Regions from separate parts of the Pinisolibacter sp. DMC100 genome, predicted to be linked through region 1. Evidence: riboswitches for the same ligand, from Rfam matches in the RefSeq annotation. Region 1 holds a riboswitch; each other region holds the start of a gene.
The links. Region 1 has a riboswitch for cobalamin ahead of ACT541_RS13565 (energy-coupling factor ABC transporter permease). Riboswitches for the same ligand answer to the same signal wherever they lie in the genome.
Positions count from the first base shown of each region.

Region 2: another riboswitch for cobalamin. It lies ahead of bluB (5,6-dimethylbenzimidazole synthase); the one in region 1 lies ahead of ACT541_RS13565 (energy-coupling factor ABC transporter permease).
Region 3: another riboswitch for cobalamin. It lies ahead of ACT541_RS09965 (DUF1636 family protein); the one in region 1 lies ahead of ACT541_RS13565 (energy-coupling factor ABC transporter permease).

Region 1 is NZ_JBQUZT010000003.1:94,779-102,573, reverse strand. It holds gene ACT541_RS13590 (DUF2478 domain-containing protein) at 1-225, opposite strand, end outside; gene mog (molybdopterin adenylyltransferase) at 227-775, opposite strand; gene ACT541_RS13580 (NnrS family protein) at 920-2,098, shown strand; gene ACT541_RS13575 (copper chaperone PCu(A)C) at 2,174-2,671, opposite strand; gene ACT541_RS13570 (hypothetical protein) at 2,764-3,153, opposite strand; cobalamin riboswitch at 3,255-3,505, shown strand; gene ACT541_RS13565 (energy-coupling factor ABC transporter permease) at 3,608-4,273, shown strand; gene ACT541_RS13560 (energy-coupling factor ABC transporter substrate-binding protein) at 4,270-4,572, shown strand; gene cbiQ (cobalt ECF transporter T component CbiQ) at 4,556-5,290, shown strand; gene ACT541_RS13550 (energy-coupling factor ABC transporter ATP-binding protein) at 5,287-6,048, shown strand; gene ACT541_RS13545 (aminodeoxychorismate synthase component I) at 6,053-7,795, shown strand, end outside.
Region 2 is NZ_JBQUZT010000002.1:117,496-125,290, reverse strand. It holds gene ACT541_RS09550 (LL-diaminopimelate aminotransferase) at 1-436, opposite strand, end outside; gene ACT541_RS09545 (hypothetical protein) at 700-1,152, opposite strand; gene phaC (class I poly(R)-hydroxyalkanoic acid synthase) at 1,364-3,166, shown strand; gene ACT541_RS09535 (hypothetical protein) at 3,307-4,785, shown strand; gene bluB (5,6-dimethylbenzimidazole synthase) at 4,740-5,453, opposite strand; cobalamin riboswitch at 5,606-5,795, opposite strand; gene ACT541_RS09525 (dicarboxylate/amino acid:cation symporter) at 5,887-7,227, opposite strand; gene argC (N-acetyl-gamma-glutamyl-phosphate reductase) at 7,597-7,795, opposite strand, start outside.
Region 3 is NZ_JBQUZT010000002.1:218,453-226,247, forward strand. It holds gene cobN (cobaltochelatase subunit CobN) at 1-1,332, opposite strand, end outside; gene cobW (cobalamin biosynthesis protein CobW) at 1,343-2,380, opposite strand; gene ACT541_RS09965 (DUF1636 family protein) at 2,377-2,793, opposite strand; cobalamin riboswitch at 2,829-3,041, opposite strand; gene ACT541_RS09970 (acetyl-CoA hydrolase/transferase family protein) at 3,600-5,168, shown strand; gene ACT541_RS09975 (glycogen/starch/alpha-glucan phosphorylase) at 5,341-7,795, shown strand, end outside.

The sequences.
Region 1 (7,795 bases):
GCCGCGCGCGTCGGCGCCGCGATCCTGCGACAGGTGGAACCGCCGCCCGGTGGCGAGGTCGACCAGCGACATGTCGCAGCGCCGCCGATTGGGGCGGCGCTCGTCGTGCTGGATCATGCCGGCGACGGCGAGGCCCGCGGCGGCGGCGATCTCCGCCATGTCGGCGAGCATGGTCCCCTCGCCGGCCGGGTAGACCAGCGCCGCCAGAATCGGATCGTCGTTCATGTCACTTGCCCTTGGGCCGGAAGGCGACCATGCGCTCCGGCTTGGTTTCGAGCCGATAGCCGCCGGCGAGGTCGATGCAGTAGGGCACCGCCGGCATCACCGCGTCGAGGCAGTCGCGGATCGACGAGGGTTTGCCCGGCAGGTTGATGATCAGCGACGAACCGCGCAGGCCCGCCTCCTGGCGCGACAGGATCGCCGTCGGCACGATGGTCAGGCTCTTCGCCCGCATCGCCTCGCCGAAGCCCGGCATCATCCGGTCGCTGACGGCGAAGAGCGCCTCGGGCGTCACGTCGCGCGGCGACGGCCCGGTACCGCCGGTCGTCACCACCAGCGAGCAGCCGGCGACGTCGCACAGATCGATCAGCGCCGCCTCGATCGCCGGGCGCTCGTCTTCCACCAGCCGCTTCTCGATGCGGAAGGGTGTCGCCAGCACTTCCTCGAGATAGGCCTCGATCGCCGGACCCGACAGATCTTCGTAGATGCCGCGCGTCGCGCGATCGGATACGGTGACGACGCCGATCGGAACGACGGCGGTAACAACTTCGGACATCATGACCCTCTGGGCAGGCGGGCGGCCGGGCGACCGGCCCGACCTTCGGTGCCATCAAAGACCCATGCCTTGCCATGGATCAAGAGGCCGAAGCCGCCGGCGTGGCACGAGGTGGCGAAGTTGAACTTTGGACGGAGAAATCTCATGGCCCGCACCGCGGAAGGATACCGCGCCCATCGCGGCCCCACCTGGCTCACCGGCGGGTTTCGCCCGTTCTTCCTGGCGGCCGGCCTGTGGGCGGCGCTGGCGGTGGCGCTGTGGCTGCCGCTGTGGGAAGGCATGATCACCCTGCCGAGCCGGCTCGCGCCGATCGACTGGCACGCCCACGAGATGCTGTGGGGCTATGCCGGCGCGGCGATCGCCGGCTTCCTGCTGACCGCCATCCCCAACTGGACGGGGCGTCTGCCGGTGGTCGGCCGGCCGCTGCTCGTCCTCGTCGTGCTGTGGGCGATCGGCCGTGTCGCGATCTTCGCCTCGGCGCCACTCGGCGCGGTGGCGACGGCGATCCTCGACCTGCTCTTCCCCCTCGGCCTGACCTTCGTCGCCGCTCGCGAGGTGGTCGTCGGGCGCAACTGGCGCAATCTCAAGGTCGTTGGCCTCGTCGGCCTGCTCGCCGTGTCGAATGCCGTCTTCCACGTCGAACTGGCGATGCGCGGCACCGCGCCGCTCGCGATCCGCATCGCCATCGCCGCGATCCTGATGCTGGTGGTGGTGATCGGCGGCCGCATCGTCCCGAGCTTCACCGCCAACTGGCTCAGGCCGCGCGGCCCCGGCCGCATGCCGACGCCCTTCGCCCGCTTCGATCAGGTGGCGAGCATCGTCGTCGGCATCGCGCTGGCGATCTGGGTGGTGCTGCCCGAACACCGGGTGACGGCTGTCGCGCTTGCGATCGCCGGCGTCGTCGATCTCGCCCGTCTCGCCCGCTGGGCCGGCTGGCGGACGACCGGCGAGGCGCTGCTGGTGGTGCTCCACGTCGCCCGCGTCTTCGTCGGCCTCGGCTGCCTCGCTCTCGCGGCGAGCATCGCCGGGGCGAACCTCGCCCCGACCGCAGCGCTCCACGCCTGGACGGTCGGCGCCATCGGACTCACCACGCTGGCGGTGATGAGCCGCGCCAGCCTCGGCCACGCCGGCCTGCCGCTCCACGCGACGCGGCCGATCGCGGCCCTCTACGTCGCCTGCACCGTCGCGGCGCTCGCCCGCGTCGCCGCCGGCTTCGGCTGGGCCGAATTCGCGCTGCTGCACGTGGCGGCGCTCGGCTGGATCGTCGCCTTCGGCGGCTTCTTCGCCATCTATCTGCCGATCCTCACCCGCCCCCGCGACTGAGGCGGCACGGACGCTTCCGGCAAAGAACGAGGGCGGCCCCGAGGGCCGCCCTCTTGCGTCGCGTCGCGCCGCCGATCAGTGGCCGGTGTGGTTCATGCCGCCGCCGGAATGGTCCATCGGCTTCTGCGCCTCGACGTCGAAGTCGACGTCGACCGAGCCGGCCTTCTCGAACACCAGCGTGCCCTTGAAGGCCTTGCCCACTTCGATCGGCCCGCCGAGGCCGATGAACATCACGTGGAAGCCGCCCGGCTTCAGCTCGACGGTCTTGCCGGCGGGGATCTCGATGCCCTTGTCGAGGGCACGCATCTTCATCACGCCGCCGTCCATCGACATTTCGTGGATCTCGACCGTCTTGGCGACGTCCGACTTCACCGCCACCAGACGATCGTCGGTGGTGCCGGTGTTCTTGACCGTGAGATAGCCGCCGCCGACCGGCGCCGCCTTCGGCGTGGCGCGGCTCCAGGGATGGTCGATCTCGAGGTTGCCGACCTTGTAGCCGTGGGCGAGCGCCGCACCGGCCGAGAGGAGGAGAGCGAGGCTGGAAGCGAACGCGAGGGTCCGGATGGTCTTCATGGGATCAGTCTTTCGCGTGGGGTGCGATCGGGCCGCGCCGCGTCGGGCGTCCGGGCCGTCGCCGGGAAGGAAAACGTCGGTGGATGGGCGGATCACGCCGCCGGCGGACCGCGTGCCGTCGCCCGCGGCGCGAGGACCGTCGTCCCCGCCTCGTCCCGCCACGCCAGCCGCTCGACCGCGACGAGCCGCGGCGCCGGCACCTCCGCCGCCGCCACGGCACCGAGACCGGGCGCGGAGAACAGCACGCAGGTGCCGCAGAAGTGATCGGCGTGGTCGACGCGGTGGCCGGCGATGTCTTCCGCCGCGCGTGCGGCGTCGACCGGCGCGGTGCAGATGCCGGCGACCGCGATGCCCGATCCTTCGACCAGATCGGCCGCGGTGACGAAGCCCGGCAGTACCCGCGGCGCGAAGGCGACGAGCACCAGCGCCACCGCGAGCGTCGCGGCGGCGACAAGGCGCTTCCATCGTCCGGGCGTCCACATCGTCATCACCCGACCATGACGGCGAAGACCGCGTCTCGTCAATCCGTCGCGGTCCCGCCCCCTCGCCCCGGCCGGCCCTTGCGCCGATCGCGACCGACGTCTACGATTCCGGGTGTGATGGTGCCGCGTCGGAGTCCTCCGAGGCGGTGAAAAGGGAACACGGAAGGGCCGAATCGCGCCCGAGCCGTGGCCGCCCCCGCGACTGTGAGCGGCGAGGGGTCCGGACGAAGATCGCCTGCGGGCGATCGGTCACTGATCGCCCCCGAGACCACCCGGGGGAGCACGATCGGGAAGGCCGTCCGGATCTCGACGACCCGCGAGCCAGGAGACCTGCCATCCGCATGAGCGTCGTTCGCGTCCCTCGGGCGGGGTGTCCCGGTAGGCGTTGTCGGAGTGTCCCGCGTCGCGGGCCTTCGCTTCACGGGCGACGCGCTCGTAGATCGAGGTGGAAGACATGCACATCATGGAAGGCTTCCTGCCCGCGCCGCACGCGCTCGGCTGGACGCTGGTCTCCGCTCCCTTCGTGGTCGGCGGCTTCGTCTCGTTGCGCCGCACCCTGCGCGAACGCCCCGAGGCGCGCCTGACGCTGGCCGCCGCCGGCGCCTTCACCTTCATCCTCTCGGCGCTGAAGCTGCCGAGCGTGACCGGCTCCTGCTCGCACCCGACCGGCACCGGCCTCGGCGCCGTCCTCTTCGGCCCCGCGGTGATGGCGCCGATCGGCGTGATCGTGCTGCTGTTCCAGGGCCTGCTGCTCGCCCACGGCGGCCTCACCACGCTCGGCGCCAACGTCTTCTCGATGGCGATCGCCGGCCCCTGGGTCGGCTGGGCGACGTGGAAGCTCGCCTCCCGCGTCGGCCTGCCCGCCACCGTCGCCGTCTTCCTCGGCGCGGCGCTGGCCGACCTCGCGACCTATGTCGTCACCTCCTTCGAACTGGCGCTCGCCTTCCCCGACCCGACCTCGGGCATCGCCGGGGCCTTCGTGAAGTTCGCCGGCATCTTCGCCGTGACGCAGGTTCCCCTCGCCCTGGCCGAAGGCCTGCTCGTCGTCGTCGTCATGAACGCCCTCGTCGGCCGCATTCCCGGCGCCTTCGACGGCAAGATCGCGGAGGCCGGCCGATGACCTCGACGCTGTCCAACCGCACCTCGATCGTCCTCCTCCTCGTCGCCACCGCCATCGTCGCGGCACCCCTGGTGCTGCCCTTCGGCGGCGAGTTCACCGGCACCGACGACATCGGCTCCAAGGCGATCGAGGCGAGCCACCCCGGCTACGAACGCTGGACCAAGCCCTTCTGGGAACCGCCGTCGAAGGAGATCGAGAGCGCGCTCTTCGCCCTCCAGGCCGCGGTAGGCGCCGGCATCCTCGGTTATGCACTGGGCCGCCGCAGCGGGAGCCGCCGTCGCGATGACGCCGATCGATAGGATCGCCGCCGGCAACCGCTGGCGCGACCGCTCGCTCGCCGAGAAGGCTCTGCTCGGGCTCGGCCTTCTCGCCCTCGCCCTCCTCACGCCGCCCTGGCCGACGGCCGTCGCGATCCTCGTGGTCGCGACGCTCGCCGTGACGTGGCGGGCCGGCGTGCCGCTGGCGACGTGGGCACGGCTCCTCGCCGCCCCGCTCGGCTTCGTGCTGACCGGCGCGGCGACGCTGCTCGTCACCATCGGACCGGACGGCATCGGCTGGGCGCCCGGCGGCTTTGCCGCCGCCGCGACCCTGACGCTGCGCGCGAGCGCCGCCGTCGCGGGCCTGCTGACGCTCTCGGCGACGACGCCGGCGACCGATCTCGTCGCCGGTCTGCGCCGCCTGCGCGTGCCCGACGAGTTCGTCGAACTCGCCCTGCTCGTCCATCGCTTCCTGCAGGTGACGGGCGAGACCGCCGCCGCCATGAACGCGGCGCGGGCCGCCCGGCTCGGCGACATCGACTGGAAGAGCCGCATCCGCTCCGCCGGCATGGTCGCCGCCAACCTCCTGCCGCGCACGCTCGATCGCGCCCGCCGGCTCGAGATCGGGCTCGCCGCCCGCGGTTGGAACGGCGGCGCGCTGGCCGTACTTTCGCCCGCTCGCCCGGTCTCGCCGACCGGTCTCGCCGCGACCTGCGCGGTGCTCACGTCCCTCGCGCTTCTCGGATGGGTCTTCGCATGAGCCTCCTCGCCGTCGAAGGCCTCTCCTACGTCTACCCCGGCGGTGTGGCGGCGCTCGACCGCATCGACCTCACGGTCGAACGCGGCCGCCGCCTCGCCATCCTCGGCCCCAACGGCGCCGGCAAGACGACGCTGCTCCTCCATCTGAACGGCACCCTGCGCCCGAGCGCCGGCCGCATCGCGCTCGCCGGTGCCCCCGTCGCCTGGGACCGCGCCGGCCTCGTCGCCTGGCGCCGCCGCGTCGGTCTGGTGCTGCAGGAGGCCGACGATCAACTCTTCGCCCCGACGGTCTTCGAGGACGTCTCCTTCGGGCCCCTCAACCTCGGCCTCGCGCCGGCGGAGGCGCGCGCCCGCGTCGAGGAGGCGCTGACGGCGCTCGGCATCGCCGACCTCGCCGACCGCGCCACCCACATGCTGTCCTTCGGCCAGAAGAAGCGCGCGGCGATCGCCGGGGCCGTCGCCATGCGGCCGGAGATCCTGCTGCTCGACGAGCCGACCGCCGGCCTCGACGCCCGTTCCGCCCGCCGCCTGCTCGCCACGCTCGAAGCGCTCGAGGCGGCCGGCACGACACTGGTCTTCACCACCCACGACGTCGCCATGGCCCATCGCTTCGCCCATGACGCGGTGCTCTTCCAGGACGGCCGCATCGTCGCGACCGGCCCCGCCGCGACTCTGCTCGCCGATGCCGAGGCGATGGACCGGGCGGGACTGGACGCCGTCGAGCCGGCCGCCACCCCGCTCGCCGCGACCGGAGGCTGAGCCGGTGTCCTCCGCCGATCGCCGCGATCCGCTGGCCGATCTCGAACGCCCCTTCGTCCTCGTCGAGGACCGGCTGGCGCCCGGCCGCCCGGCCTTCCTCTATGCGAAGCCGCATCGCGTGATCCGTGCCGATCGCCCGGAGGAGGTCGAGCCGGCCCTCGCCGCGCTCGACGCCGCCCGCGCCGAGGGGCTGCATGCCTGCGGCTTCCTCTCCTACGAGCTCGGCCACGTGCTGGAGCCGACGTTGCTCGCCTCGCTCGCGCCCGATCGCCGCCTGCCGCTCCTGTGGTTCGGCCTCTTCGATGCGCCCGAGCGGCTCGACCCGACGGCGCTCGACGCGGCCTTCGCCCGCCGCGGCCCGCCCGCCCCGCTCGCAGACCTCGCGCTGGGCGTCGACCGCGACACCCATGTCGCCCGCGTGGCGGAGGTGCTGGAGCACGTCGCCGCCGGCGACTGCTGGCAGATCAACCTGACGCTGCCGATCGATTTTCGCTTTCCGGGCGATCCCCTCGCCCTCCACGCCGCGCTGCGCGCCGCCCAGCCCGTCGCCCACGGCGCCGTCGTCGCCTTCGACGAGGCGACGCTGCTCTCGGTCTCGCCCGAACTCTTCGTCCGCGTCGCAGACGGCATCGCCACCACCCGGCCGATGAAGGGCACGGTCGCCCGCGGGTCGACGCCGGCGGAGGACGCAGCCGCCCGCGCGGCCCTCGCCGCCGACCCCAAGCAGCGCGCCGAGAACCTGATGATCGTCGACCTGATGCGCAACGACATCGGCCGCATCGCCGAGATCGGCTCGGTCGCGGTGCCCGACCTCTTCCGCGTCGAGACCTATCCGACGCTCCACACCATGACCTCGACGGTGACCGCCCGCCTCGCCCCGGGCACCACCACCGCCGACGTGATCCGCGCCATCTTCCCCTGCGGCTCGATCACCGGTGCGCCGAAGATCAAGGCGATGGAGGTGATCCGCACCCTCGAGGGCACCGCCCGCGACGTCTATACCGGCGCCATCGGCACCTTCCGTCCCGACGGTTCGGTCGATCTCAACGTCGCCATCCGCACCGCCGCGATCATGGCCGACGGCCGTGGCCGCTGGGGCACCGGCGGCGGCATCGTCGCCGACAGCATCGGCGCGAGCGAATGGGACGAGGCGCTCCTGAAGGCCCGCGTCCTGACCGATCTCGCGACGGACTGGGGCCTGATCGAGACGCTGCGCTTCGCCCGCAGCGAAGGCTTCACCCGCCTGCGCCTCCACCTCGACCGGCTCGCCGCATCCGCCGCGTCGCTCGGCTTCGCCTTCGACCGCGGGGTGCTCGAGACCGATCTCGCCGCCCTCGCCGCCGGCATCGCCGACGACGAGCCGCGCCGCGTCCGCATCGAACTCTCGCGCGACGGCACGACCACGCTCGCCGCGCCGGTCCTCACCGCCGATCCCGACCGCCCGCTCCGCCTCGGCCTCGCGGCCGAGCCCGTCGACGCCGGCGATCCGTTCCTCGCCCACAAGACGACGCGCCGCGCCCGCTGGGACGCCGCCGGACGCGAGGCCGCCCGGTTCGGGCTCGACGACATGGTCTTCGTCAACCGCGACGGCTTCCTCACCGAGACGACGCGGGCGAACATCTTCGTGGAAAGGGACGGACGACTTCTCACGCCCGCCGCCCGCCACGGCCTGCTGCCGGGCATCCTGCGGGCCGACCTGCTCGAGAGGGGCCACGCGATCGAGGCCGGTCTCCGGATCGAAGACCTC
Region 2 (7,795 bases), on a different contig from region 1:
CGATCGGGATCGAGCGGATGACGCCGCCGACCATCAGGAAGCCGAAGGCGTGGATCGGATAGGACGGGTTCGGGCAGAGCACCACGTCGCCCGGCGCCGTGATCGCCTGCGCCATGTTGGCGAAGCCTTCCTTCGAGCCCAGCGTCGCGACGATCTGGGTGTCGGGATTGAGCTTCACGCCGAAGCGGCGCTCGTAGTAGTGCGCCTGGGCGCGCCGCAGACCGGGGATGCCCTTCGAGGTCGAATAGCGGTTGGTGCGCGGCTTGCCGATCGTCTCGATCAGCTTTTCCTCGATGAAGCGCGGGGTCGGCAGATCGGGGTTGCCCATGCCGAGATCGATGATGTCGGCGCCACGAGCTCGTGCCTGTGCCTTGAGACGGTTGACCTGTTCGAAGACGTAAACCGGCAGTCGCCGGATCTTGTGAAACTCGTCCATCGGTCCTGACCTTCTCGTCGGCGTCGTCGCGTCGCCCATGTGTCTTCGGCGCGCGGACGACGAAGTCACGTCGTCACGTCCGTTCGTGCCGATCAGCTCGCGCGAGGCCTCCTGCCCCGGCGAACCGGCACGATTCGCGGCGCCCCGACCGGGCGTCCTGCCCGGCGAGGGGACCGCCTTTTAGCAGATGTCGATGAACTTGGCACCCGCCGATGTCGCCTCCGCGCGCGAAGAGCTCGACGCCCTCGCGTACGGTCCGGGCGTCATTCCGGCACGGCGCCGGATTCGATCAGCTTCTCGGCGTCGGTCTTGGAGCGACGGCCGAGGTCCTTGAGCTCGCCGATCACCGAGGACGGCGCCGAGGCGTCGGCACCGGCGCGCTGACGGGCGCCCAGCGCCAGGAGCTCGGCCTCGAGCCTGTCCTGGTCGGCGGCGTTGCGCACCGGCGTGCCGAGGCGGCGCGCGGTGTCGACGTTGATGTTGGGATAGCCGTCCTGTCCGGTCGCGCTGGAGAGACCGGCATTGGCGTTCCCGGGCGTGTGGACGAAGGCCGTGGTCGGCGCACCGCCCGGCACCTGCGGCACGGCAGCCGGCGCGGCCACGGCCGTGCGGGTCGTCGGCGCGGGCACCGAAGACGAGCCGACGACGTAGTCGCCGGAGGAGCAGCCCGCGACGAGACCGGCGATCAGCGATGCGCCGAGCGCGACGATCGGCACTCGTCTTTGTGCTATGAGATTCTGCGTTGCCCGTTTCGTCACGACCTGCGAGCATCCCGTTCAGACAAGGGTTCCATGCGATCATACTCGTTCGGCGACACATGTCACCAGAACCAGAGGTCGCAGACGGCCCGACGTGGTGAACAATGGGTTCCGACGGCCCGGCCACGGAAAGAAGCAGATCGACCGTCGGAAGGGAAGAGAGACGTTCATGGCCGAAAACGAGCAGAATCCGCTTCTGCGCTATTTCGTGAACAACCCGGACGCCTTCGCCACGAACATCGCGCGCGCGATCGAACAGGCCGGGCGCGCCGCCGCCGCCTATATCGAGCCGCGCGAGCAGGGCAAGCTGAAGTCCGACCTCGCCGAGGAGCTCGCGATCGTCACCAAGACCCTCGCCCATGTCGGCGAGTGGTGGCTGGCCGATCCCGCCCGCACCATCGAGGCCCAGACCCGTCTGGTCGGCGGCTGGATGGACCTGTGGTCGGCGACGCTGCGCCGCATGTCCGGCGACCATCCCGACCCCGTCGCCTCGCCCGACCCCAAGGACAAGCGCTTCGCCGATCCGGAGTGGCAGGAAAACGCCTTCTTCGACTTCCTGAAGCAGTTCTATCTGATCACCTCGCGCTGGGCCGAGGATCTCGTCCAGCAGGCCGAGCTCGACGAACGCACCCGCACCAAGGCCGAGTTCTGGATGCGCCAGATCACGGCGGCACTGGCGCCCTCGAACTTCCTCGTCACCAACCCCGAGCTGTTGCGCGAGACGCTGTCCTCGAACGGCGAGAACCTCGTGCGCGGCATGCGGATGTTCGCCGAGGACATCGTCGCCGGCGGCGGTGATCTGAAGATCCGTCAGTCCGATCCGAGCCGCTTCAAGGTCGGCGAGAACCTCGCCATGACCCCCGGCAAGGTGATCTGGCAGAACGACGTCTGCCAGCTGATCCAGTACACGCCGACCACCGAGACGGTGCGCAAGCGGCCGCTGCTGATCGTGCCGCCGTGGATCAACAAGTTCTACATTCTCGATCTCAACCCCGAGAAGAGCTTCATCCGCTGGGCGGTGGCGCAAGGGTTCACGGTCTTCGTCGTCTCCTGGGTCAACCCGGACGAGCATCAGGCCAAGAAGTCCTTCGAACACTACATGAAGGAAGGCATTCTCGAGAGCATCGACGTGATCGAGAAGGCGACCGGCGAGCGCGAGGTCGACACCATCGGCTACTGCGTCGGCGGCACGCTGCTGTCGGTGACGCTCGCCTGGTGCGCCGCGACCGGCGACGACCGGATCAGGTCGGCGACGCTCTTCACCACCCAGGTCGACTTCACCCATGCCGGCGAGCTGATGGTCTTCGTCGACGAGGACCAGATCGGCATCGTCGAGGCCAAGATGGCCGAGCACGGCTATCTCGAGGGCCGCTCGATGGCGACGGCCTTCAACATGCTGCGCTCGAACGACCTGATCTGGCCCTATTTCGTCAACAACTACCTGAAGGGCAAGGAGCCCTTCCCCTTCGACCTGCTCTACTGGAACTCCGACAGTACGCGCATGCCGGCGGCCAACCACAGCTACTACCTGCGCAACTGCTACCTCGAGAACAACCTCACCAAGGGCAAGATGGAGCTGGCGGGCGTCAAGCTCGACCTCTCCAAGGTGACGATCCCGATCTACAACCTCGCCGCCCGCGAGGACCACATCGCCCCGGCGAAGTCGGTGTTCGAGGGATCGAAGTTCTTCGGCGGCGAGGTCCAGTTCGTGGTCGGCGGCTCCGGCCACATCGCCGGCGTGGTCAACCCGGCCGACAAGCCGAAGTACCAGTTCTGGACCGGCCCCAGGGTCGAGGGCACCATCGAGGGCTGGTATGCGAAGGCGACCGAGCACCCCGGCACCTGGTGGCCGCACTGGCGCGACTGGCTGTTCTCGCTCGCCCCCGAGATGGTGCCGGCGCGCGAGCCCGGCGGCGGCAAGCTGAAGATCATCGAGGACGCGCCGGGCTCCTACGTCCGCGTCAAGGCGTGATCGCGCAGGGCGCCCGCCCGGAAACGCTCCGGCGTTGAGACTATCGCAAGGTGGATCGTGACACGCTCGCGGCTCGAAGCCCCTCCGGGTTTCGGGCCGCGACGCCGTCGCGCCCCTCGCCTCTCGCACGCCGGCCCGCCATGCCCGATCACGCCTCCTCGCCCGTGCTCGCCTTCCTGCGCTCGCTCGCCGTGCTCGCACCGCCCGTGCCACGGGCGAAGGTGCCGACGGCGACGCTCGTCGCGACCGCAGCCCTCCTCTTCGCGCTGCTGGCGGCGAGCGGCTCCCGCGTCCTCGGCGATCCCGATTCGATGTGGCACGCGACGATCGGCAACTGGATCCTGACGCACCGCGCCTTCCCGACCGTCGACCTGTGGTCGCACACGGTCGCGGGCGAGCCGTGGATCGCCAAGGAATGGCTGAGCCAGGTGCTCTTCGCCCTCGCCTTCCGCCTCGCCGGCTGGGCGGGCGTGGTGGCGCTGACCGCCGCCGTCGCCACCGCCGCCGTGCTGGTGCTGGCACGCGAGGCCTTCGCCCGCCTGCCGGCGCTGGTGACGCCGCTGGTGCTCGCCCTGGTCTACATGCTGATGGCCGGCCAGATCCTCGCCCGGCCGCACGCGCTCGCCTGGTTGCCGACGGTCCTGTGGACGCTCGGCCTCCTCCGTGCGGCGGAAGAGGCCCGCGCGCCCCGCCCCGCACTCCTCCTGGTGATGGTGGTCTGGGCCAATCTCCACGCCTCCTGGCTCTTCGGCCTCGGCGTCGTGCCGATCGTCGCGCTCGAGGCGCTGATGCGGGCCGATCCGGCCGATCGCCGCGGTCTCGCCCTGCGCTGGGGCCTCTTCGGCCTCGCCGCGGCGTTGGCGACGCTGGTGCATCCCTACGGCTGGGGCACCTGGAAGGCCGCCTTCTCGGTGATCGGCATCGAGGGGCTGCAGGATTCGATCATGGAATGGCGGCCGCAGAGTTTCGCCGGCTTCAACCCGCTGGAAGCGGTGCTGCTGCCGGTGATCGCGTTGCTCGCCACGGCGGGCGCCCGCATCCCGCTCGCGCGGCTGCTGCTGCTGCTCCTGCTCTTCCACATGGCGCTCGCCCATGTCCGCCACACCGCGCTGCTGACGCTGGTCGGCACGCTGGTGGCGATCGAGCCGATCGCCGCCCGCATCGGCCGGCCGGACGGCGACGTCCCGCCCCCACCGCGGGCCCTGACGATCGGTGCCCTCGTCCTCGCCCTCCTCGCCGCGGCGACGCTGCCGCTGCGCGACATCGCCCCGCCGCGCGACAATGCCCCCGCCGAGGCCCTCGCCGCCGCCCGTGCCGCCGGCGTGACCGGCGCGGTGCTGAACGACTACGGCTTCGGCGGCTTCCTGATCGCGCGAGGGGTCCCGACCTTCATCGACGGCCGCACCGAGCTCTACGGCGGCAAGCGCGTCGCGCTCTATCGCAGGGCGGTGTCGCTGCAGGGGCTGTCGAGCTTCGACAAGGTCTTTTCCGATCCGAAGATCGGCTGGACGCTGCTGTCCACCGGCACGGCGGCGATCGATCTCCTCGACCGCTCGCCCGGCTGGCGCCGCGTCTACGCCGACGAGGTCGCCGTGGTCCACGCCCGCATCGTGCCCTGATCGTCGGCGGCGCGCTGCCCCCACGCCTCTTCGAAGACGAGGTCGTCGAGCGACAGCCGCTGCCGCCATCCCCGCTGCTCCAGTTCCGGCGAGGCGAAGGCGGCGTCGACCCGGCCGAGACAGAGGCAGGCGACGATCTCGATCGCCTCCGGAATGCCGAGCACGGCGCGCACCCGGTCCTTGTCGAGGATCGAGACCCAGCCGACGCCGATGCCTTCCGCCCGAGCCGCCAGCCACAGGTTCTGCACCGCGCAGACGCAGCTGTAGAGATCCGTCGCCGGATCGGCGCTCCGCCCCAGCACCACCGGTCCAGCCCGATCGCGGTCGCAGGTGACGACGACGACGACCGGCGCCTCGCGCAGCCCCTCGAGCTTCAGCCGGCGATGGATCGCCGCCCGGTCGTCCGGGAAGAGCGCCGCCTCGCGCTCGCGTGCCTCGAGGAAGGCGTCGTGGAGCTGCGCCCGCACCGCCGGATCGCGCAGGACGAGGAAGTTCCACGGCTGCATGAAGCCGACCGACGGCGCCCGGTGCGCCGCCTCGAGCAGGCGCCGCAGTACATCCGGTTCGATCGGATCCGGCCTAAACTCGCCGCGCACGTCGCGCCGCGTCGCGATGGCGCGGTAGACGGCGGCGCGATCGGCCTCGTCGAAGGCGGAGAAGTCGGCCATGACGAGACCGTCGCCCTCGGGCGGGACGGCGGACGACGACGACGACGGCGACGGCGACGGCGACGCATGATCGCCCGCGGCGGCGGGCGCGAAGGTGGTGCGCGACATCGATGATCCCCTCGTGTCGACGCGACCCGGCGCCGACCAGACGCTGGGACCTCTTCGGCTCGGCCGGTCTCCCGACTGAGGATCACCCCGCTCCGACGCCTTCCCGGTCGCCCGGTGGCTCTCCCCTCGCGGGGTGTCGGAGCAGTCCCCCTTCACGGTGTTGGGCACGTCGCGGACTTCCACCGCGTTCCCGATTCTCCCGCGTGGGCGGGCACCGAACCGCCGCGAGGGATGCCACGTCCGCGGGGTTTCCGGAAGTCCGAAACGAAAGAGCCCGCCCGGATCGCTCCGGGCGGGCAGGTCTTCTCGGGAGAAGGTCGACCGATCACTCCGCCGGAGCGGCCTCGGTCTGGTCGGCACCGGCCGGGGCGGCGACCGCCTTGGTCGGGTTCAGCGCGGCGTGGAGCTTGTCGCGATCGAGCTCGCCCTCCCACCAGGCCACGACCACGGTGGCGACGCCGTTGCCGATGATGTTGGTGAGCGCGCGGCATTCCGACATGAACTTGTCGATGCCGAGAACGATCGCCATGCCCGGGACGAGGCGCGGATCGACGACGGCGAGGGTGGCGGCCAGCGTCACGAAGCCGGCGCCAGTGATGCCCGAGGCACCCTTCGAGGTCAGCATGGCGACGACCAGGATGATCAGCTGCTGCTGGAAGGACAGGTCGAAGCCGAGCGCCTGGCTGATGAACAGCGTGGCGAGCGTCATGTAGATGTTGGTGCCGTCGAGGTTGAACGAGTAACCCGTCGGAACCACCAGACCCACGACCGGCTTGGAGCAACCGGCACGCTGGAGCTTGGCCATGATCTGCGGCAGGGCGCTCTCCGACGAGGAGGTGCCGAGCACGATCAGCAGCTCGTCCTTGATGTAGGCGAGGAACTTGAAGATCGAGAAGCCGGCGATGCGGGCGATGGTGCCGAGCACCAGGAAGACGAACAGCGCGGCGGTCAGATAGAAGGTGGCGATCAGGCCGGCGAGATTGCCGAGCGCCTGCGGGCCGAACTTGCCGATGGTGTAGGCCATGGCGCCGAAGGCGCCGATCGGGGCGGCCTTCATGACGATGCCGATGACACCGAACACGCCCATCGCGACGTCGTCGATCAGGGTGCGCACCGGCTTGCCCTTGTCGCCGAGCATCATCAGCGCGAAGCCGAAGAGGATCGAGAACAGCAGCACCTGCAGCACGTCGCCCTTGGCGAAGGCGCCGACGACGCTGTCCGGGATGATGTTCATGACGAAGTCGACCGACTTCTGCTGCTTCTCCGGCGCGGTGAACTGGGCGACCGCGGCGGCATTGCCCTGGCCGTGGAAGCCGTGGCCGGGAGCGACGATGTTGCCGACGATGAGGCCGATGGCGAGCGCGAAGGTCGAGACGATCTCGAAGTAGATCAGCGCCTTGACGCCGACGCGGCCGACCTTCTTGGCGTCGTCGATGTGCGCGATGCCCGACACCACGGTGCAGAAGATGATCGGCGCGATCACCATCTTGATCAGCTTGATGAAGCCGTCGCCCATCGCCTTGATCCACTCGTTGGTGGCGAAGGCCGGGAACAGCCAGCCGACGACCGCGCCGAGCACGATCGCGATCAGCACCTGGACATAGAGGATCTGGTGCCAGCTCTTGCGCACCTCCTGCGGCATCTCCGGCAGGATGTGATCGGGCATGTGGATCTGCATGAAGGTCTCCCCCTCTCGGTCGTCACCCCGCGACGGCGTCCCCGCGACCCTCGTCGGTCGTCTCGACGCATGCGAGAGCAAGATGTCCGCTCCGCGTGCCGCGCATGGGAAGTCGCCATACGGCGCGCACGGCGACGTCTCAATTGCGGGTTTCCACAGATGCGACGGCAGCGCGCCGAATCTTCGGGAAATTTCAACGGATTGAGCAAACCCCTTGGAGACTTGCGGCTTTCCACGATCGACCAACGGTCTACGACGAAAGTCGTATCGATTGAATTGGATCGCGTCCAGCCATGCGACGAAGAAGGGCCGGCGTCGCCGCCGGCCCTTCGATGACGTCGCGCAGAGGTGGGTCGATCAGGGGAAGACGCCGACCGTCTCGATGCCGAGATCTTCCGGCCAGCCCATCATGCAGTTCATGTTCTGGATGGCCTGGCCCGAGGCGCCCTTCACCAGATTGTCGATGGCGCACATGACGATCGCCCGGCCCGGCCGCCGATCGGCGAAGACGCCGATGTAGGCCCGGTTGGAGCCGCGCACGTGGCGGGTCTGCGGC
Region 3 (7,795 bases), on a different contig from region 1:
GCCGCAGGCGCGTCTCGATGGATCGCGCACGGACGTCGACCCCGGCGTCTTCGAAGCGGCGCTTCGCCCTTCCAGCATCGCCATGATCTCGCCTGCCTCCGGCGGCGGCGTCACCGCGTAGCCCGCCGCGGCCAGATCCTCGGCGATCGTCACGATCGAGGCCGGCGTGTCGAGGCCGACGGCGTAAGCCGTGTGGCCGCCCTTCGCCGGATAGTTCGAGACGATCATCGCCAGCCGGCGGCGTTCGCGCGGCGTCTCCGCCAGCTGCACCCAGGCGGCGGCGAGATCGGCGACCGCGGCGATGCCGGCGTCGTCGGGGACGTGGCGGGCGGGGGCGTGTTCCAGCGTGGCGGATCGCTCGTTGCGGCCCTTGAAGGAGATCGCCCGCGTCGCGATGCGGCCGTCGACCTCGGGCAGCACCACGTTCATGGCGAGGTCGGAGGCGCCGAGGCCGCGGCTGGACGCGCGCCATGCCTCGCGATCGGAGGTCGCCAGCACCGCCTGCAGCACGGGGACGCCGGCGCGGTCGAGCACCGAGGTGCCGTCGTCGAGCCGGGCGGAGAAGGCTGTGGTGTTGACGACGATCGAAGGCTTCACCGTCTCGATCAGGCGCGAGAGCCCTTCGACGGCGCGGCCGTCCTTGAGGCTCGTCGCCCATTCGGCGCGCACCGACAGGCCGCGGGCGGCGAGCGCATCGGCGAGCGCGGTGATCGGCGCGGTGTCGGCGGCGGCCCAGATCGAGCGGTAGAGCGTGATCAGCGCCAGCGGACCGGTGCCCTCGCGCCGGGCGGCGGCGAATTCGCCGTGGGCGGGGAGCGGCCGGGGCTCGTCCCAGGTCGCGGGGCGGCCGAGGCGGGCGGCGATCCACGAGAGGGCCGAACCGACATTGTCGGGGCCGCCTTCCTGGAACCACGCCCAGAGGCGGCGGAGGTCCTCGATCGGGATGGTCGAGGCGGCGTCGAGCCGCTCGTCGGCGCGGGCCTCGCCGGGGACGATCGCCAGGGCGATGCCGCGATTGCGGGCGGCGACGGAGAGTTCGTCGACGCCGTAGCGCCACCAGTCCAGGCCGCCGAGGAGGCGGACGAGGACGAATTTGGCGTGGCGCCCGACCTGCTCCAGCCACAGGTCGATCGAATAGGGATGGCGCAGGTCGGCGAGCGAGGCGAGGCGCAGCGACGGCAGGGCGTCACCGCGTTCCTCGGCGAGGCTCGCGACCAGTCCGAGGTCGCTGTCGGAGAAGGAGAGGAAGGCGACCTCGCCCGGCGTCTGGGCGAGGTCGACGGCCCGCGCGGTCTCGTCGAGCGATCGCACCTGATCGGCGACGAGATGCATGGAGCCCTCCTCAGGACGCGAGTGCGGCGCGGACGGCGGCGGCGTCGAGGCCCTTCTCGGCGATCACCACGAGGCGGCCGGCGCGCGTCTCGTCGCGTCGCCACGGGCGGTCGAAGGCATGACGGAAGCGGGCGCCGACGCCCTGCACCAGAAGCCGCATCGGCTTGCCGGTCACTTCGACGAAGCCCTTGATGCGCAGCACGTCGTGGGCCTCGGCGACGGTCCTGAGCCGCGCGACGAGGCTCTCGGCGTCGGGGGTCGCGGCGACGTCGACCACGATGGTCTCGAAGTCGTCGTGGTCGTGCTCCTCGCCCTCGGCCTCGTGGTGCGAGGGGCGGGCGGCGAGGTCGTCTTCCGCGGCGGCGAAGAGGCCGAGGGCGACGGTCGGATCGACCCGACCCTCGGTCGCGCGCACCACCTTCACGGCGCGCGGAACGGCGGCGCGGATCTCGGCCTCGATCGCGGCGAGATCGGCATCGCCGAGGAGATCGGCCTTGTTGAGCACGACGAGATCGGCGGCGAGAAGCTGGTCCTCGTAGACCTCCTCGAGCGGATTGTCGTGATCGATCGCGGCGTCGTTCGCCCGCTCTGCGGCCAGCGCCGCCGGATCGTCGGCGAAGCGGCCGTCGGCGACGGCGGCGGCATCGACCACGGCGACGACGCCGTCGACGGTGAGCTTCGCCCGGATCTCCGGCCAGTCGAAGGCCTTCACCAGCGGCTTGGGCAGGGCGAGGCCGGAGGTCTCGACCACGATGTGCTCGGGACGGTTCGGCAGGGCGAGCAGGCTCTCGATCGCCGGCATGAAGTCGTCGGCGACGGTGCAGCAGAGGCAGCCGTTGGTCAGTTCGACCACGGCGGCGGGGCGGCAGCTCTCGTCGCCGCAGTCGGAGAGCAGCGCACCGTCGACGCCGACGTCGCCGAACTCGTTGACGAGAATGGCGATGCGGCGACCGCGGGCGTTCTCGATCAGATGGCGGACCAGCGTCGTCTTGCCGGCGCCGAGGAAGCCGGTGACGATGGTGACGGGGATCTTGGCGAAGGCGTTCACGGGCGGCCCTCCGGATTGGCGGTGGCGACCGCGAAGGGCGGGATGCGGCCGACGACGCCGCGGCGGAAGGCGACCGGGCGGCTCTTCCAGGCGATCAGACCGTCGTCGGTCTCGCCGTAGAGGCGGGCGGTGGCGACGATCTCGTCGGCGGCGGTCTCGTCGAACTCGCCGTAGAGATAGGTCCACTTGGTGTCGTCGGCGAAGCCGATGGTGACCGGGCGCTTGCACACCGACAGGCACTCGACGCCGACGACGCGGACGTCGTCGTGCGCCTCTGCACGGGCGGCGAGGGCGTCGTGCAGGCGGCGGCCGGCGCGCGGGGCGTCCTCGGCGTCGCCCTCGCGGCGGCAGTTGACGCAGACCAGCACCGTCGTCGGACGGGCGGTTTCGGGACGGGATACGGGTGTCGTCACGGCGATGCTCTCCTTCTCCGCCCCTCCGGCGGTCGGGGATTTCGGGCGCGACGGCAGGTCTCCTGGCTCGCGGATCGATCGCGCTGACGCCGCCTTCCCGGGGAAACCCAGTGGCATTCGGCGTCGGCACTCTCCGCTCACAGTTGCGGGGGCAGCCGCGGCTTGGAGCTTCTCGGGACCGAGAGGCTCGACCGCATTCCCTCTTCGCCCGCGGGAGTGCCCGCGGGACCGTCGACGCGGCGAGATAAGGGGCGTTTCACGCGACTGTCAAGGAAAGCGGCCGGCGAGCGCCCGCTTGGACCGCCGATTTCCGGCCGAAAACGGTCGGATTGCCCACCGTCTCGTCCGAAGGTCGCAGACGCGGCGCCCTGCGCGCGAGACATGCGATTTTCGCATACATGTGCGGTGCAGCAATGCATGAATGCGAATATTCGGTATCATGTTCCGAATTTTGTGAGCAATCGGTCGCAAGGCATTGAAATTGCCGAATCGGCTGCACGGCGGATTTGTCGCCGCGATCCATGCTGCACTGCTTTCAAATGCTTTCGTATGGGTTCGAGCCGGGGCTGTTGCTCGTTATTTCAATCGACGAGATCGAAAGACGCGGCTCGTTCGTCGCAGGGCAAGGGCGAGAGAGAGCGCTGGGCTTCGGTCGCGAGCATGTTCCGGGCGGATCGGGGCGATCCGTCCGAGATGAACCTGCCGAACCATGGATCGCCGTGACCGGCCGACCGATTGCCGTCGGTTCGCCGGAGAAGGCGGTTCGTCGCCGAAATCAGGCGACGGTGCCAAAGGGCCTCCCCGAGATGAACGTTGCGACCAAGCCTTCCCGGATTCTCGATTCCCGTCTCTTCTCCAAGGTCATGACGGCGGCCGAAGCCGCTGCCCTGATCCCGGACGGTGCGACCGTCGGCATGAGCGGCTTCACCGGCGCGGGCTATCCGAAGGCGGTGCCGATCGAACTGGCCAAGCGGATCGACGCGGAGCACGCGCAGGGTCGGCCCTTCAAGGTCAAGGTGTGGACGGGTGCCTCGACGGCGCCGGAACTCGACGGCGCGCTCGCCAAGGTCGACGGCATCGAGATGCGGCTGCCCTATCAGTCGGATCCGATCTGCCGCAAGCGCATCAACGCCGGCGAGATGGAGTACATCGACATCCACCTCTCGCACGTCGCCCAGACGGTGTGGTTCGGCTTCCTCGGCAAGCTCGACGTCGCGGTGGTCGAGGTCGCCGGCATCACCGAGGACGGGCTGCTGATCCCGTCGTCGTCGATCGGCAACAACAAGACCTGGCTCGACTGCGCCGACAAGATCATCCTCGAGGTGAATTCCTGGCAGAGCCTGGCGCTCGCCGGCATGCACGACATCTACTACGGCACCGACCGGCCGCCGCACAGGAAGCCGATCCCGATGGTGACGGCACACGACCGCATCGGCCAGCCGTTCTTCCGCGTCGATCCGTCGAAGATCGTGGCGATCGTCGAGACCGACGCCCACGACCGCAACACCGCCTTCACCGCCCCCGACGCGACGTCGAAGAAGATCGCCCATCACATCATCGACTTCCTCGACCACGAGGTGAAGATGGGGCGCCTGCCGGCCAATCTGCTGCCGCTGCAGTCGGGCGTCGGCAACGTCGCCAACGCGGTGATGGCCGATCTCGAGCACGGCCATTTCGACAATCTCTCGGCCTACACCGAAGTGCTCCAGGACGGCATGCTGCACCTGATCAAGTCGGGCAAGCTGACGCACGCCTCGGCGACGGCGCTGTCGCTGTCGGAGGAGGCGACGAAGGAGTTCCTCGACAACATCGACTTCTACCGCGAGCGGATCGTGCTGCGCCCGCAGGAGATCTCCAACCATCCGGAGGTCATCCGCCGCCTCGGCATCATCGCCATGAACGGCATGATCGAGGCCGACATCTACGGCAACGTCAACTCGACCCACATCATGGGCACGTCGATCATGAACGGCATCGGCGGCTCGGGCGACTTCGCGCGCAATGCCTATATTTCGTTCTTCATGACGCCTTCGGTGGCGAAGGGCGGGGCGATCTCCTGCATCGTGCCGATGGTCTCCCACGTCGATCACACCGAGCACGACGTCCAGGTGATCGTCACCGAGCAGGGTCTCGCCGACCTGCGCGGCCTCTCGCCGAAGGCCCGGGCCAAGACCGTGATCGCCAACTGCGCCCATCCGACCTTCAAGCCGGCGCTGGAGGAATATGTCGACCGGGCGCTGCACTATTCGCCGGGCCGCCACACGCCGCACATCCTCGACGAGGCCTTCACCTTCATGCCGAACTGGATGGCGGCGCAGCGGGCCCGCGAGGCGTGGAAGGTCGAGAGCCTCGTCCAGGCCGACGCCTGGAGCTGATCGAGCGAGCCCTGCAAGGGCGGAAGGTCGCTACCCGCAAGAACCCGTAGGCATCGTAATTGCTTTCGTCATCGGAAACGTGGCATCGATGCCTCGGGGGACCTCGCCGGAATCACACGCGACGATCGTGTGATTCCGGTACCTCCTCGGCGAACGGGAAGGAGCGGACGCGATGATCGAACTGGTCGGCAACTCGAGCACCGGGACGAAGGGGGCCTCCGCAACGGTCGACGGCGTCCGCGCCGCCATCGTCGAGAAACTCACCTATGCGGTCGGCAAGAATGCCGTCGCCGCCTCGACCCATGACTGGTTCGTCGCCACGACGCTCGCCGTGCGCGACATGATCGTCGACGAGTGGATGCACTCCACCACCCAGACCTACCAGGACGACGAGAAACGGGTCTATTACCTCTCTCTCGAGTTCCTGATCGGCCGTCTGCTGTTCGACGCGATGGGCAATCTCCAGGTCATCGACACGGTGCGCGAGGCGCTCGCCGGCCTCGACGTCGATCTCGACCTGCTGAAGGAGGTCGAGCCGGACGCCGCGCTCGGCAACGGCGGCCTCGGCCGTCTCGCCGCCTGCTTCATGGAGAGCCTGGCGACCCTGTCGATCGCGGCCTACGGCTACGGCATCCGCTACGAGAACGGCCTGTTCCGCCAGCGGATCAAGGACGGCTGGCAGCTCGAATATCCGGAAGACTGGCTGACCTGGGGCAACCCCTGGGAATTCGCGCGGCCCGAAGTCGCCTATCCGATCGGCTTCGGCGGTCGGGTCGAGGCGATGACCGAGCGCGACGGCACGGTGCGTCACGAGTGGCGCCCGGCCGAGACCGTGCTCGCGGTCGCCTACGACACGCCGATCGTCGGCTGGCGCGGCCAGCACGTGAACACGCTGCGCCTGTGGTCGGCCAAGGCCGCCGATCCGCTGCGGCTCGACGCCTTCAACGCCGGCGACCACGTCGGCGCGGCGGCCGCCCGCGTCAAGGCGGAGGCGATCTCCAAGGTGCTCTATCCGTCGGACGCGACGCCGGCGGGTCAGGAACTGCGGCTCCGGCAGGAGTTCTTCTTCGCCTCGGCCTCGCTGCAGGACCTGATGCGGCGCCATCTCAACCAGCACGCGGACATCACGACGCTGCCCAAGAAGGTGGCGATCCAGCTCAACGACACCCATCCGGCGATCGCCGTCGCCGAGATGATGCGCATTCTGGTCGACATCCACGAGGTGGAATGGGCGAAGGCCTGGGAGATGACCCAGGCGACCTTCTCCTACACCAACCACACGCTGCTGCCGGAAGCGCTCGAGACCTGGCCGGTCGGCCTGATGGAGCGGCTGCTGCCGCGCCACATGCAGATCATCTACCTGATCAACGCGCTGCATCTCGACGAGATGAAGAAGAAGAATTCCGACGGTGGGCTGCTCTCGGCGCTGTCGATCATCGACGAGCAGGGCAGCCGGCGCGTCCGCATGGGCCATCTCGCCTATATCGGCAGCCACAAGATCAACGGCGTGTCGGCGCTGCATTCGGACCTGATGAAGGTCACGGTGTTCCGCGACCTCAACAACGCCTACCCGAACCGGATCGTCAACAAGACCAACGGCATCACCTTCCGCCGCTGGCTCTATCAGTCGAACCCGGGGCTGACGAGGCTGATCGGCGACACGATCGGACCGGCCTTCCTCGACGACGCCTCGAAGCTGACGGATCTCGCGGCGCATGCCGGCGATGCCGCCTTCCAGGAGAAGTTCGCGGCGGTCAAGTTCGCCAACAAGGAGCGGCTCGCCCGCCTGATCCTCGACCGCTGCGAGGTCAAGGTCGATCCGCGTGCGCTCTTCGACGTGCAGATCAAGCGCATCCACGAGTACAAGCGCCAGCTGCTCAACATCCTCGAGACCATCGCCGTGTACGACGCCATGCGCGCCCAGCCGACGCGCGACTGGATCCCGCGGGTCAAGATCTTCGCCGGCAAGGCGGCGGCCTCCTATGCCCAGGCCAAGCTGATCATCAAGCTCGCCAACGACGTCGCCAAGGTGGTCAACACCGACCCGACGCTGCGTGGCCTGTTGAAGGTGGTTTTCCTGCCCAACTACAATGTCAGCCTCGCCGAGCGTATCATCCCGGCGGCGGATCTGTCGGAACAGATCTCGACCGCGGGCATGGAGGCTTCCGGCACCGGCAACATGAAGTTCGGCCTGAATGGCGCGTTGACCATCGGCACGCTCGATGGCGCCAACGTCGAGATGAAGCAATGTGTCGGTGACGACAACATTTTCATCTTCGGCCTGACGGCGGAAGAAGTCGAGGCGCGGCGCGCTCAGGGTATCGACGCACGTGAGACGCTCGCCAAGTCTCCGATATTGGCGGAAGTTCTGGAGTCGATCGGTTCGGGCGTGTTCTCTCCGGGCGAACCCGATCGGTACAAGCCCTTGGTCGACGCTCTGACCTATCACGACTATTTCTTGGTGACGGCGGATTTCGAGAGCTACTATTCGACGCAACGGGCCGTGTTCCGCAAGTGGCGGGATCAGGCGGCGTGGCGTCGGTCGGCGGCGCTCAACACCGCCAACATGGGATGGTTCTCGTCGGATCGGACGATCTCCGAATATGCCGAGGACATCTGGAACGTTC